Regions from separate parts of the Burkholderia sp. NLJ2 genome, predicted to be linked through region 1. Evidence: riboswitches for the same ligand, from Rfam matches in the RefSeq annotation. Region 1 holds a riboswitch; the other holds the start of a gene.
What was found. Region 1 has a riboswitch for cobalamin ahead of cobA (uroporphyrinogen-III C-methyltransferase). Riboswitches for the same ligand answer to the same signal wherever they lie in the genome.

Region 1 (7,284 bases):
AGCGCGACGCTCTTGCCCGGCAGCCATTCGAGGTTGCCGTGCTTGCCGAGATGGATGATCGCGTCGATGCGATACGCATCGCGCAGCCAGAAATAGAACGCGAGATACGCATGCGGCGGCACGAGATCCGCGTCGTGGTAGCTCGCGTAGTCGTTCTCGTCGCGCGAGCGCGACGGCTGGATCCCGACGAACACGTTGCCCGCGCGCCAGCCCGCGATAGTGAAACGCCCGTGGCGCAGCGTCGGATCGGCTTCGGGCGGGCCCCAGCGCGCGTTCAGCGCGTCGCGCACGGCCGCCGGCAGCCGCGCGAAACGCGCGACGTAATCGGCCAGCGCGAAACTCTGGAACGCCGGGCGCAGCGCATGCACGGCCGCGTCGTTGGTCACGCCTTCGGTGAGCCGCGCGATCAGCGCGTCGCCGTCGGGCGGCAGGTCGGCCAGCGCGTAACCCGCGTCGCGCAGCGCCGCGAGCACGCGCAGCGCGGACGCCGGCGTGTCGAGCCCGACGCCGTTGCCGATCCGCCCTTCGCTTTGCGGATAGTTCGCGAGGATCAGCGCGACGCGCTTGCTCGCGTTGTCGAGCGTGCGCAGCCGGCACCAGCCGCGCGCGAGCGCCGCGACGAACGCGATCCGCTCCGCGTCCGGCTGGTAGCGCACGACGTCGACCTCGGTATGCGGGCAGCGATACGCGAGCCCCTTGAAACTCACCGCGCGCGTGACGATGCGCCCGTCGACCTCGGGCAGCGCGATATGCATCGCGATGTCGCGCGCGTGCAGGCCCTGGTTGTCGGCGACCCACGCGTCGCGATTGCCGCCGGACAGGATCACCTGCAGCACCGGCGCGTCGCCGGCGAGCACGTCCGGCTCGGCGGCATCGATCGCGCCGGCCGCGAACGCGGTCGTGTTCAGCACGAGCGCGACGCCGTGCGTGTCGCACAGCTGCGTGATGACCTCGCGGCTCACCGCGTCCTTCAGCGATGTCACCGCGATCGGCAGCGGATTCAGCCCTTCCTGAACGAGCGCGTCGGCCAGCGCATCGAACACGGCCGTGTTCGCGGCCTGCCAGTGCGCGCGATAGAACAGGATCGCGACGACCGGCGCGCCGGGCGTCCAGCGCGGCCGCCAGTCGTCGACGCTCGCGCGGTCGCGCGCCGGGTGATACAGCGCGGCGGCCGGCAGCGGGCGCGGCAGCTCGGGTTCGTCGCCGAAGCCGAGCGTATGGAATGCGATGCTGCGCAGCAGCGCCTCGGCGTTGTGCACGCCGCCTTCGCGCAGGTAGCGCCACCACATCCGGCACAGGTCCGGCGCGACCGTGCTTTTCGCGACGAGGTTCGGATCTTCCTGCAGGTCGCCCGAGAACATCGCGAGCTGCTGGGCGCGCTTCGACGCAAGCGACACGGCCTGCTCGATCCCGTACGGCCAGTACGCTTCGCCGCCGAGATGATCGATCACGACCGTCTTCGCGTGGCGCAGCACGTCGTCGACATAGAAATCGACGGACGCCGGCTGCCGCAGGAACGTGACGTTCGCGAGCCGCACGCTCGGGAAGCCGGCCGGCAATTGCGGCACGACGCTCGCGAGCAGCGACAGCGTCGTGTCGGCCGAACTCAGGATCACGATGTCGGCCGGTTGCTGGTCGATCCGGACGACACCCTGCGTATCGTCGACGAAGCCGCCCGGCGTGGTGCGCAGCAGATGCATCGTGCGTTACGCCTGTTGCGGTTCGGCCGCGCACGCGGCGTCGAACGCGCGTTGCAGCGCGGCCGCGTCGAGATCCTCGCCGATCAGCACGAAGCGGCTCGCGCGCGTTTCGCCGTCCTGCCAGCGACGGTCGAAGTAGCTGTCGAAGCGGCGGCCGACGCCCTGGATCACGAGCCGCATCGGCGCGCCGGGCAGCGCGGCGAAGCCTTTCGCGCGGTAGATCGTGTGCGCTTCGACGACACGCTGCAGCGCGGCGATCGTCGCTTCGCGCGAGCCCGCGTCGCCCGACACGACCACCGAGTCGAAGTCGTCGTGATGGTGGTCGTGATCGCCGTCGTCGGCCGAGCCGTGATGGTCGTGGCGCAGGTGGATCGTTTCCTCCGACGCCGATTCGAGCCCGAGCAGCATGGCGAGGTCGAGCTCGCCGCGCGTCGCGCGCACGATCTTCACCTGCGGCGGGATCTCGTCGCGGATCGCGGTTTCGATCTGCGCGAACTGCGCGTCGCCGACGAGATCGGCCTTGTTCACGATCACGAGGTCGGCGGACGACAGCTGGTCGGCGAACAGTTCGTGCAGCGGCGATTCGTGGTCGAGGTTCGGATCGGCGCGGCGTTGCGCGTCGACGGCCTGCGGGTTTTCCGCGAACTGGCCGCTCGCGGCGGCCGGCCCGTCGACGACGGTCACAACCGCGTCGACCGTGAAGCTGTTGCGGATCGTCGGCCAGTTGAACGCCTGCACGAGCGGCTTCGGCAGCGCGAGCCCCGATGTCTCGATCAGCACGTGGTCGATGTCCGCGCGGCGCTCGACGAGCGCTTCCATCACCGGATAGAACTCTTCCTGCACGGTGCAGCACAGGCAGCCGTTCGCGAGTTCGTAAAGCTGGCCCGACGCTTCGTCCTGCGCGCCTTCTGTCTCCTCGCAGCCGATGCCGCAGCCCTTGAGGATTTCGCCGTCGATGCCGAGTTCGCCGAACTCGTTGACGATCACCGCGATGCGGCGGCCTTCGGCGTGCTGCAGGATGTGGCGCATCAGCGTCGTCTTGCCGCTGCCGAGAAAGCCCGTGACGATCGTGACGGGCAGCTTGCGTAGGGTCATGGAATATCCAGGTTCGTAAGGGGAGTCAGGCAGAGATCGTCACGTCGATCTCGTCGTAGCGCTTTAACCGGTAGATCAGGGCCGACACGAGCCAGCATGCGAGGAACAGGCCGATCACGACATAGCCGAGCATGCCGAAGTGCGACGCCACCATCGACGCGAAGTCCCACACCGGGCCCTGCAGCGACAGCTTGTCCGCGAGCAGCGCGAGCACCTCGATGCCGCCGATCAGCGCGGCGACCAGCACCGACACGAAGGTGATCGTCATGTTGTAGTAGATCTTGCGGATCGGCCGCACGTACGCCCAGCGATACGCGCCCATCATCAGGATGCCGTCGGTCGTGTCGACCAGCGTCATGCCGGCGGTGAACAGCATCGGCAGCGCCATCACGGACCAGAACGACAGACCGCCCTGCACCTGTGCCGCCGAGATGCCGAACAGCGCGATCTCGGTCGCCGTGTCGAAGCCGAAACCGAACAGGAACCCGACCGGATACAGGTGCCAGCTGCGCGACACGAGCCGGAACAGCGGACGGAACAGGCGCGCGAGCACGCCGCGCTGGTTCAGCAGCAGGTCGAGATCGGCGTCGACGATCGGTTCGCCGCGCTGCGCGGCGCGAAACGTCCGGTAGACGGAAATCAGGATCAGCAGGTTCGCGATCGCGAGCACCAGCAGGAAGAACGCCGACACGCTCGTGCTGATCACGCCGCCCCACGCTTTCATGCTCTCGAAGCGCGCAAGCGACGCGGCCGTGAGCGTGACCACGACCGACATCACGATCACCACCGTCGAATGGCCGAGCGAGAAGAACAGGCCGGCGCCGAGCGGGCTGCGGCCCTCCTGCATCAGCTTGCGCGTAACGTTGTCGATGGCCGCGATGTGGTCGGCGTCGACCGCATGGCGCAGCCCGAACACGTACGCGAGCAGCGCCGTGCCGAGCAGCACGGGCTGGCCGTGGAAGGCGGCGAACGCCCAGATCCACGCGCCTGCGTTGAAGGCGATCAACAACGAATAGATGGCGATGATCTTGCCGCGCAGCCCGGACGGACTGTCGTTGAACAGGCGAAACAGCGAATCGAGCATGACGCTCCCTTGCGAACGGTCGACATGAAGAATGCCAACACGGCCGTCGCTGCGCGGCCCCGCGCGGTCCGGCCCTTCATCGCGCCGGATCATGCGCACTCGCGCAGGCGGTCGGACGACGGGAATCGGGAAACGCTCGGGTGTCGGGCACGCTGCGGCCGTGGACGATGCGCCGCCTCCCCGCGGCGCTGAACCCCAACGTTTAGGCCGGTATCCGGGCTGGCGAACACGCCGCTTCGCCTTCCCGGATGCGCAGGACATCCAGTGGCGGTCGTCCGCATGCGCGCGGCATGCGGCGAAGCGGCGCTGCATCGCGGCGGGCACGATGCGTTCGCTTACCGTTGCGGGGGCAGCACAGGTTGGCTCGACTGCGACGCAGGCAGGCTCCCTGTTTCCCGTTTAACTGCGCGCGCCGGAGGGCACGCGCGAGCACCAAAACGCGTGCGAGTGTAGGCGCCGGGGGCGGGAGCGTCAAGGCGGCTCGGGCGGCCGAACGGCGTCTTGCATGGCCGCCGCGCCACGCCGGAGGCCGCTTCCGGCATCGGCGAAGCGGGTTCGCGCGGGCGGATCGCTGTGCTATCGTAGCGCCGCGTTCGGTGCTCGCATGCGCATTCCGCGCATGCAGTTAAACGGGAAACAGGAGGCGGACGACCGCCCGGCCTGTGCTGTCCCCGCAACGGTACGCCGCCCGCGCGACGCGCTTCCCCGCGCACGCGCCCATGCCGCCCACGATGCCACTGCCCGTCAGCCGGGCGGGAAGGCTGCGGCCTGGCAAGCGGCCAGCCCGGATACCGGCCGACGCAAGGGGCGAGCCCGACGCTCGCCGAACGCCCGATCCGCGGGGGACGGATGGGGTGCGCATTCCGCCCGCGTTCGCGCGGGCTTCGCCCGATCCGTTATGCGTTGCCTGTTCGACGGCCGCCGATGTGCCGCCCGCCTGCCCCTTCCCACTGTTTCGACACGGTGCGCGCCGTGCCGCGCGCAATGAGCCGCGCCTGGCTCATCGGCGCCGGCCCCGGCGACGCCGACCTGCTGACGCTCAAGGCCGTGCGCGCGATCGGCGCGGCGGACGTGCTGCTCGTCGACGATCTCGTGAACCCCGACGTGCTGCGCCATGCGCGCGCCGACCCGCACATCGAGCATGTCGGCAAGCGCGGCGGTCATGCGTCGACGCCGCAGGAAGCGATCGTCGCCGCGATGCTCGCGCACCTGCGCGCCGGCCGCAGCGTCGCGCGGCTCAAGGGCGGCGATCCGTTCGTGTTCGGCCGCGGCGGCGAGGAACTGGCCGCGCTCGGCGCGGCCGGTTTTCCGGTCGAGGTCGTGAACGGCATCACCGCGGGCATTGCCGCACCGGCCGCGCTCGGCATTCCGGTCACGCAGCGCGGCGCCGCGCAGGGCGTGATCTTCGTCACGGGCCACGGCGCGGGCGCCGACGAACCCGACTGGCGCGCGCTGGCGGCCACGCGCATGACGATCGTGATCTACATGGGCATCCGCCGGCTCGACGCGATCGCGGCGGCGCTGCGTGATGGCGGCCTGCCCGGCGATACGCCGTGCGCGGCGATCGAGAACGCGACGCGCCCCGAACAGCGGCACGTGCTCGCGACGCTCGACACCGTCGTCGAACGCGTCGGCGCGACCGGCATCGGTTCGCCGGCGATCGTCGTGATCGGCCGCGTCGCGGCGCTGGCCGGCGATCCCACGGTGCGTGCCGCGCTCGGCGGCGGCGCATGATGCGCGTCGCGCTCGGCGTCGGTTTCCGCGCGGGCGTGACGGCCGCGCAACTCGATGCTGCGATCCGTGCGGCGCTGGCGCTTTATTCGGCCGCCGAACCCGCGCTCGTCGCGACACTCGCCGACAAGGCGCGTGCCCGCGCGCTGCGCACGCTGTGCGCGCGACGCGGCTGGCCGCTCGTCGCGTTCGACGCGACGCAGCTTGCGAGCCGCCCGGAACTGGCCGCGAGCGGCCCGTCGGACGCCGCGCTCGCGCGCTTCGGCGTCGCGGGCGTGGCCGAGCCGTGCGCGCAGCTCGCGGCGCCGCACGGCCGGCTGCTGGGCCCCAAATCCATCCGGGACGGCGTGACGGTCGCACTCGCCGGCCCGCTCTGAACCTTTTGTTTCGCTTTCGACAGGACGATTCCCGATGAAGACCGATTCCGAATCCCATCAGCGGATGGCCGAACGCCGCCGTGCCGGCCACGAGAAGAAACAGGCCGCCGCCACCCATGAAAAAGGCCTGCTGATCGTCCACACCGGTAACGGCAAGGGCAAGAGCACGGCCGCGTTCGGCATGGCCGTACGCGTGCTCGGCCACGGCATGCGGCTCGGCGTCGTGCAGTTCATCAAGGGCGCGCTGCACACGTCCGAGCGCGACTTCCTCGGCGCGGTCGCGGAATGCGACTTCGTGACGATGGGCGACGGCTATACGTGGAACACGCAGAACCGCGACGCCGACATCGCGACCGCGCGCAAGGGCTGGGACGAAGCGCGCCGGATGATCGAAAGCGGCGACTACCGGATGGTGATCCTCGACGAGCTGAACACCGTGCTGAAGTACGAATACCTGCCGCTCGACGAAGTGCTCGCGACGCTCGTCGCGCGTCCGGAGTCGGTGCATGTGGTCGTCACCGGGCGGCACGCGCCCGATGCGCTGATCGATGCGGCCGATCTCGTCACCGAAATGCGGCTGGTCAAGCATCCGTACAAGGAGCAAGGCGTGAAGGCGCAGCGCGGCGTGGAGTTCTGAGCGTGTCGTCCTGCCCCGCACTGTTCGTCAGCGCGCCCGCGTCCGGCCAGGGCAAGACGTCGGTGACGGCCGGCCTCGCGCGGCTGCACCGCCGGCTCGGCCGCCGCGTGCGCGTGTTCAAGACCGGGCCCGATTTTCTCGATCCGATGCTGCTCGAACGCGCGAGCGGCGCGCCCGTGCATGCGCTCGACCTCGGGATGGTCGGCGAGGCTGGCTGCCGCGCGCTGCTGGCCGATGCCGCGCGCGATGCGGACCTGATCCTGATCGAGGGCGTGATGGGGCTGTTCGACGGCACGCCGAGCAGTGCCGACCTCGCGGCCGCGTTCGGCGTGCCGGTGGTCGCGGTGATTTCCGCGAAGGCGATGGCGCAGACCTTCGCGGCGATCGCGTTCGGGCTTGCGCGGTTCCGGCCGGGGTTGCCGTTTCACGGCGTGCTGGCGAACCGCGTCGGCTCGGCCCGGCATGCGGAATTGCTGCAACAGGCGCTGCCTGCCGACCTGCGCTGGCTCGGGCACGTGCCGGCCGATGCGGGCATCGCGTTGCCGGAGCGGCATCTCGGCCTGCACCAGCCGGCCGACATCGACGACCTCGATGCGCGGCTCGAGCGCGCGGCCGACGTGCTCGCGCAGACGGCGCTCGCCGAATTGCCGCCTGCCGTCG
Region 2 (7,284 bases), on a different replicon from region 1:
CAGGTGTGCGGCGCGCTCGCCGGCGGCCTCACGCCGCTCGTCGCGACCGTCATCGCGCAGAACGTCGCGCCGCAATGGTGGCCGCTCGCGATCCAGTACACGAGTGCCGCGATCCTCTCGTCGCTGTGCGTGTGGCTGATCTCGCGCCGCGTCAGCATCGACGATGCCGGTGCGCCCGGCAAGGTGAACGAGTCGCTGCCGCGCGGGGCGCGCACCGCGTAATTGACGCACGACGGGCCGGCGGCTTCGCCTGCCCGGTTCTCGCGCATACGGGGCGGCCGACAGGTCGCCCGTTCTCCTTCCGGGAATCCACTCCCCCGCCTGTTTCGCGACGACGTCGCCGTCAGTCTTCCCGACTGTCTTCGTCAGGCGTTTTCACCCGGTAGTACATCACGCCGATCCGGATAACGACGCGTCCCGGGGCCTGCCCGGGACGGTCTGAATCGGTGCGGCGCCTGTCGCCGGATCGTCGATCGCGGCGAGCAGGCGCACAGCGTTCGCACGCGCGTTATTGCATCGGGTTGCGAAGCGTCTTCGCGGCGGCGACCATGTTCGTCAGCGCCGGAATGACCTCCGCCCACTGGCGCGTCTTCAGGCCGCAGTCCGGGTTCACCCACAGGCGCTCCGCCGGAATCCGCTCGGCCGCCTTCTTCATCAGGCCGACGATGTGATCCTGCGTCGGGATGTTCGGCGAATGGATGTCGTACACGCCCGGCCCGATCTCGTTCGGATACCTGAAGCTGTCGAATGCGTCGAGCAGCTCCATGTCCGAGCGCGACGTCTCGATCGTGATCACGTCCGCATCCATGTCGGCGATCGACGCGATGATGTCGTTGAACTCCGAATAACACATGTGCGTGTGGATCTGCGTGTCGTCCTGCACGCCGTTCGCCGTGATGCGGAACGATTCGACCGCCCACTTCAGGTACTCGCCCCATTGCGCGCGGCGCAGCGGCAGCCCTTCGCGCAGCGCGGCCTCGTCGATCTGGATCACGCGCACGCCGGCCTTCTCGAGATCGAGCACTTCGTCGCGGATCGCAAGCGCGAGCTGGTAGCACGACACCGAGCGCGGCTGGTCGTCGCGCACGAACGACCAGTTCAGGATCGTCACGGGGCCGGTCAGCATGCCCTTCATCGGCTTGTTCGTCAGCGACTGCGCGTACGTGATCCATTCGACCGTCATCGCCTTCGGGCGGCTGATGTCGCCGAACAGGATCGGCGGCTTCACGCAGCGCGAACCGTACGACTGCACCCAGCCGAACTGGCTGAACGCGTAGCCGTCGAGCTGCTCGCCGAAGTATTCGACCATGTCGTTGCGCTCGGCTTCGCCATGCACGAGCACGTCGAGTTCGAGCGACTCCTGTTCGCGGACGCTGCGTTCGATCTCGGCCTTCATCGCCGTGCGGTAGCCGGCTTCATCCAGCGCACCTGCCTTGAACTGGCTGCGCGCCTGGCGGATTTCGGCGGTCTGCGGGAACGAGCCGATCGTCGTCGTCGGGAAGGCCGGCAGGTTCAATCGCGCCGACTGCTTCGGCGCACGCTGCGTATACGGGCTCACGCGGTTGCCGAGTTGCGCGTCGATGCGCGCGATCGCCGCCTTCACCACCGGGTTGTTCACACGCGGCGAGCGGCCGCGCGAGTCGATCGCGGCGGCGTTCGCGGCAAGCGCGTCGGCCACCTGGTCGCGGCCTTCGTTCAGCGCGGTCGCGAGCACTTTCAACTCGTCGAGCTTCTGCAGCGCGAACGCGAGCCACGAACGGATCTCCGCGTCGAGCTTCTCCTCGCTCGCGAGATCGACCGGCACGTGCAGCAGCGAGCATGACGGCGCAAGCCACAGGCGATCGCCGAGCTGCTTCGCGAGCGGTTCGAGCCAGTCGAGCGTCGCATTCAGGTCCGTCTTCCAGATGTTGCGGCCGTTGATCGCACCAACCGACAACACGCGCTCGGCCGGCAGCTCGCGCACCAGTGCATCGACCTCGTCGCGTGCATTGATCGCGTCGATATGCAGGCCGTCGACGGGCAGCGAGCTCGCGAGCGTCAGGTTGTCCTGGAGCTCGCCAAAGTAGGTGGCGAGCAGCAGCTTGATGCGGCGCGTTTCCAGTGCCGCATACGCGGTGCGGAATGCCTGCCGCCATTCGGCGTCGAGCTCGGTGACGAGGATCGGTTCGTCGATCTGCACCCATTCGACGCCCTGCGCGGTCAGCGTGTCGAGCAGCGCGCCGTACACGGGCAGCAGCTTCGGCAACAGCGCGAGACGATCGGAATCGTCCTTCGCCTTGCCGAGCCACAAGTACGTGACGGGGCCGACGATCACCGGCTTGGCATTCACACCCTGCGCCTTCGCCTCGGCCAGTTGCTGAAGCAGCCGCGACGGGTCGAGCGAGAAGTTCGTGTCCGCATGGAATTCCGGCACGATGTAGTGATAGTTCGTGTCGAACCACTTCGTCATTTCGCCGGCCGAGACACCGCCGCAGCACGCTGCATGCTCTTCCGCCGACTGCGCCGAACGGCCGCGCGCGACGCGGAAATAGTTGTCGAGCACGTCGCCGTGGAAGCCCTGCACGCGCTTCGGCAAGTTGCCGAGCGTGAAGCTCATGTCGAGCACCTGGTCGTAGAACGCGAAATCACCGATCGGCGCGAGATCGAGATCGCGCTGCTCGTTCCAGTGACGCTGGCGCAGCCCGGCGCCGAGCGCCTTCAGCTCGTCGCGCGACGATTCGCCCTTCCAGTAGCGTTCGAGACCGAACTTGAGTTCGCGCTTCGCGCCGATGCGCGGAAAACCGAGGTTGTGTGTCCTGACCATGATGCTGCCGTCCAGATGTAGTGAATGTCCGGCAGCCATGATAGGGATTTCAATACATGAAATAAAATGGCATTATTTCATTCATTCATTAAATCTGTTCATGCATCTGCCAGGTGAGCGATATCCATGCTGGAACGATTCCATCTCGTCGTCATTCGTGAAGTCGAGCGCCAGGGCTCGCTGACCGCGGCCGCCAATGCGCTGCATCTCACGCAATCGGCGCTCAGCCATACCGTCCGGAAAATCGAGCAGCAGCTCGGCACGCCGATCTGGGATCGGGAAGGCCGCGGCCTGCGGCTCACGCAGGGCGGGCAATATCTGCTGAAGCTGGCGAACCGGCTGCTGCCGCAGTTCGAACTCGCCGAGGAGCGGATGAAACAGTACGCGAAGGGCGAGCGCGGCACGCTGCGCATCGGGATGGAATGCCACCCGTGCTACCAGTGGCTGCTGAAGGTCGTGTCGCCGTATCTGTCACGCTGGCCCGACGTCGACGTGGACGTGAAGCAGCGCTTCCAGTTCGGCGGCATCGGCGCGCTGTTCGGCTATGACATCGACGTGCTCGTCACGCCCGATCCGCTGAACAAGCCGGGCCTGCGCTTCGATCCCGTGTTCGACTACGAGCAGGTGCTGGTGGTCGCCGACTCGCACCGGTTCGCGAACGCCGACTACGTGACGCCCGAGCAACTGACCGACGAGATCCTGATCACGTATCCGGTCGAAACTGACCGGCTCGACATCTACAACCAGTTCCTGACGCCGGCCGGCATCATACCGAGGCGGCACAAGTCGATCGAGACGACCGACATCATGCTGCAAATGGTCGCAAGCGGGCGCGGCGTGGCCGCGCTCCCGAGATGGCTCGCCGACGAATACGCGGACCGGATGCCGGTCGTGCCGGTCAAGCTCGGTAAAAAGGGCATCGCGAAGCAGATCTTCCTGGGCATCCGCGAAGCGGACGCGTCGATCGACTATCTGGCCGCGTTCGTCACGCTTGCGCGCGAATCGACGTGGAGCGCGCCGCGCATGCTGCGCTAGGCGCGCTAGGCGTGCTCGTTTGCGATACGCGTCAGGCGGCGCGCATGCCGATGCGTTCGCTGCGCTCGACCCACGCGCCGAACAGCAGGCCGATCGTCGTCCACATGATCGCCTGCATGCCGATGGCCGCGACGCGGAACTTCCACAGCACGGCGGCCGGGAAGCCGGCCGGCACTTCGTTGATCGACGGCAGCCCGAGCTGCACGGCCGCGATGATCGCAATGAACACGAGCCCCGCGACGATCGATGCGTTCCATTGGCCGAGCTTCGCCAGCAGATGGCGACGCACGCTGACCGAGAACACCATCGTCGCGATCGAGATCGCGATCATCAGGAAGAACAGGCCCGTGCGATAGCCGATCGTGTCGGGATCGCCGACCGACGGCGGATTGGCCGGGTACTTGATGTTCGGCACGATCACGAGCGCGACGAACGCCGCGAGCGCGAGCCACGCGGCCAGCGGCCGTGCCGGGAGGCGGCCGCCTCGCCCGTATGCATACGCAAAGACCAGCGCGAACAGCCCGCCGCATGCCGCTCCGTAGGTCACGACACCCGTCAGCAGGCCGAGGCCGGCCTGCGTATCGCGGCTGACCAGTTCGGGCTCCGGTGCCTCGCCTTTGGCGGCATCGCGCTTTTCTTCAAAGGAGATCGCCTGATCGACTTGCGGTTCGCCGGCGATTTTCGCGAAACCGAACGTGAGGAGGCCCGCGGCGATGCCTGCGAGCATCCCGCGCATGAGCAGCTTTCCGACCATCGTGCGCTCCGCGTCAGTGGCAGGGAAAACCAAGCAGATGGCGGCCGTCGTGGACGAATTCGTGCACGACCATACCCGGCACGAGCGACGTCGCGCCTTGTTCCGCGCCGACGAAATAGAGTGCGAGCAGCAGGATCAGGCCGACGAACACGGCCCACGGCAACAGTTCGCGGACGGGGATGGGTGCCGGCACGACAACCGGCTTCAGCACTGCTTCGCTCATGGATGCACCTCAGGGGAATCGCGCCCCGACGAAAGTTGAATGGGTACGAAGGCAGGTCTGGCTTCCGGGATCGGGATTCCCCGGTTACAGTGGCGCGACCGCGCCGGGATTGCACCGGCTTCCGCGTTTCGTGTCGGGCGAATTGTACGCGCGAACGTCCGCGTATTGAAGTGATGGCCCGCGAGCGACCGCGCACCCGCCCCGGCCCCTCCGAACACCGACATGAACATGCATGCCTCGCTGCGCCTGATCGCACACGCTTCGACCCGGGCGATGCGCACCGGTACGTTTCCCGACGATGATCCGCTCGATGCACGCGGGCTCGCCGACGCCACCTCGCTGCGCGATCGTTGGGCGGGCGTCGCCGGCGCGCTCGTGCTGTGCAGCCCCGCATGCTGCGCGCGGCAAACCGCCGATGCGCTAGGGCTACGTGCCGACATTGATGACGCACTGCGCGACATCGACTACGGAAACTGGCACGGCAAGCGGCTGCACGACCTCGCACGCGACCTGCCGGACAAACTGGGTGAATGGATCGACGATCCAGCCGCATCGCCGCACGGCGGCGAATCGTTCGATGCAGCCATGCACCGCGTCGGCGCATGGTTGAACGCGCTGCAGCGCGGCCGCGACATCGTCGCGATCACGCATGCGGCGATCGTTCGCGCGGCCGTCGCACATGCACTGCCGATGGATTCCAACGCTGCGACCCGCGTCGACGTCGCGCCGCTGTCATGCATGACGTTCGTTGCATCGCCGCACGGCTGGACGTTGATCGCGGACGACGATCGGCACGACACCGACGCGTAAGCCCCTGCCGTGTTGTGCTCACTATGTGGAACGCGATGCGAGCCGACGTGTCTCGTCGCGATCGCAAACCGATGCCTGCCTTACATCACTGCAAGACATACCGTTCGTCGTCCCGACTGTCATCAAACTGACTGCTGGCCGAAGCTAGGATCGAACGCGGTTCCCTTACGAGATGCCGTCATGAATCAACCTGCTTCGTCCGCCTCGAACAATCCGAACTCCGTCGAGCGCACCCGGCAAGTCGGCTATGCCGTCTTCCTGCTGGTGCTCGCGATCGGCGCGATCTATATCGCCACGCACCTGATCGACGATCTGTCGCCGGTGCGCGAAGGGTCGCTGTTCCCGTACCTGATGCTCGGCGCGGCACTGCTGATCGCGCTCGGCTTCGAATTCGTCAACGGTTTCCACGACACCGCGAACGCGGTCGCCACCGTGATCTATACGCACTCGCTGACGCCGAACGTCGCGGTGATCTGGTCCGGCATGTGGAACTTCCTCGGCGTGATGGTCTCGAGCGGCGCTGTCGCGTTCGGCATCCTGCAGTTGCTGCCGGTCGAGCTGATCCTGCAGGTCGGCAGCGGCGCGGGCTTCGCGATGGTGTTCGCGCTGCTGATCGCCGCGATCGTGTGGAACCTCGCGACCTGGTATTTCGGGTTGCCGTCGTCGAGCTCGCATACGCTGATCGGATCGATCATCGGCGTCGGGCTGATGAACCAGTTGATGCACGGGCCGTCGGGCACGAGCGGCGTCGACTGGGGCCAGGCGCTCGGCGTCGGCAAGTCGCTGCTGTTGTCGCCGATTGTCGGCTTCCTGTGCGCGTCGCTGCTGCTGCTCGTGCTGAAGGCCGTCGTGCGGATTCCCGAGCTGTACAAGGAGCCGCCGAAGGATCAGCCGCCGCCGTTCTGGATCCGCTGCCTGCTGATCCTGACCTGCACGGGCGTGTCGTTCGCGCACGGCTCGAACGACGGGCAGAAGGGGATGGGCCTCATCATGCTGATCCTGATCGGTACGGTGCCGACCGCGTATGCGCTGAACAAGGCCGTTACGCCGGCCGAATCGCAGACCTTCGTTGCGGTCGCGAACCAGGCAGCCGCGACGTTCGGTAAATACACGAACGGCGTTGCGCCGTCCGCGAACCCGCGCGCCGACGTCGAACGCTACGTGCAGCGCCGCGAGCTGACGCCCGCCGTGCTGCCGGCCGTGCAGCAGTTGTCGACGTCGCTCGCAACCGCGGTCGGCGCGTCGGGCTCGATGGCGGCGGTGCCGCAACGCGACGTCGACAACGTGCGCAACACGATGTATCTGGTGTCCGAAGCAATTCGCCTGATCGAGAAGTCGGGTCAGCCCGCGTTTGCCGCCGACGACAAGCTCGCGATCGACAACTATCGCAAGCAGCTCGATCACGCGACCAAGTTCATTCCGACGTGGGTGAAGGTTGCCGTTGCGATCGCGCTGGGCCTCGGCACGATGGTCGGCTGGAAGCGGATCGTCGTGACCGTCGGCGAGAAAATCGGCAAGCAGCATTTGACGTACGGACAGGGCGCGTCGGCCGAACTCGTCGCGATGCTGACGATCGGCGCCGCCGACGTGTACGGGCTGCCCGTGTCGACGACACACGTGCTGTCGTCGGGCGTCGCGGGCACGATGGCGGCGAACGGG

Region 2: linked by a shared signal. The riboswitch ahead of R9B84_RS36350 (CbtB domain-containing protein) and the one ahead of cobA (uroporphyrinogen-III C-methyltransferase) in region 1 are both predicted to bind cobalamin.

What each region holds. Positions count from the first base shown of each region.
Region 1 is NZ_CP137808.1:1,854,576-1,861,859, reverse strand. It holds gene cobN (cobaltochelatase subunit CobN) at 1-1,700, opposite strand, end outside; gene cobW (cobalamin biosynthesis protein CobW) at 1,707-2,795, opposite strand; gene R9B84_RS08490 (HoxN/HupN/NixA family nickel/cobalt transporter) at 2,821-3,879, opposite strand; cobalamin riboswitch at 4,068-4,331, opposite strand; cobalamin riboswitch at 4,456-4,693, shown strand; gene cobA (uroporphyrinogen-III C-methyltransferase) at 4,804-5,613, shown strand; gene R9B84_RS08480 (cobalamin biosynthesis protein) at 5,610-5,987, shown strand; gene cobO (cob(I)yrinic acid a,c-diamide adenosyltransferase) at 6,022-6,624, shown strand; gene R9B84_RS08470 (cobyrinate a,c-diamide synthase) at 6,627-7,284, shown strand, end outside.
Region 2 is NZ_CP137810.1:3,073,571-3,080,854, reverse strand. It holds gene R9B84_RS36370 (MFS transporter) at 1-222, shown strand, start outside; gene metE (5-methyltetrahydropteroyltriglutamate--homocysteine S-methyltransferase) at 509-2,803, opposite strand; gene R9B84_RS36360 (LysR family transcriptional regulator) at 2,930-3,838, shown strand; gene R9B84_RS36355 (CbtA family protein) at 3,870-4,592, opposite strand; gene R9B84_RS36350 (CbtB domain-containing protein) at 4,606-4,815, opposite strand; cobalamin riboswitch at 4,849-4,986, opposite strand; gene R9B84_RS36345 (histidine phosphatase family protein) at 5,038-5,625, shown strand; gene R9B84_RS36340 (inorganic phosphate transporter) at 5,806-7,284, shown strand, end outside.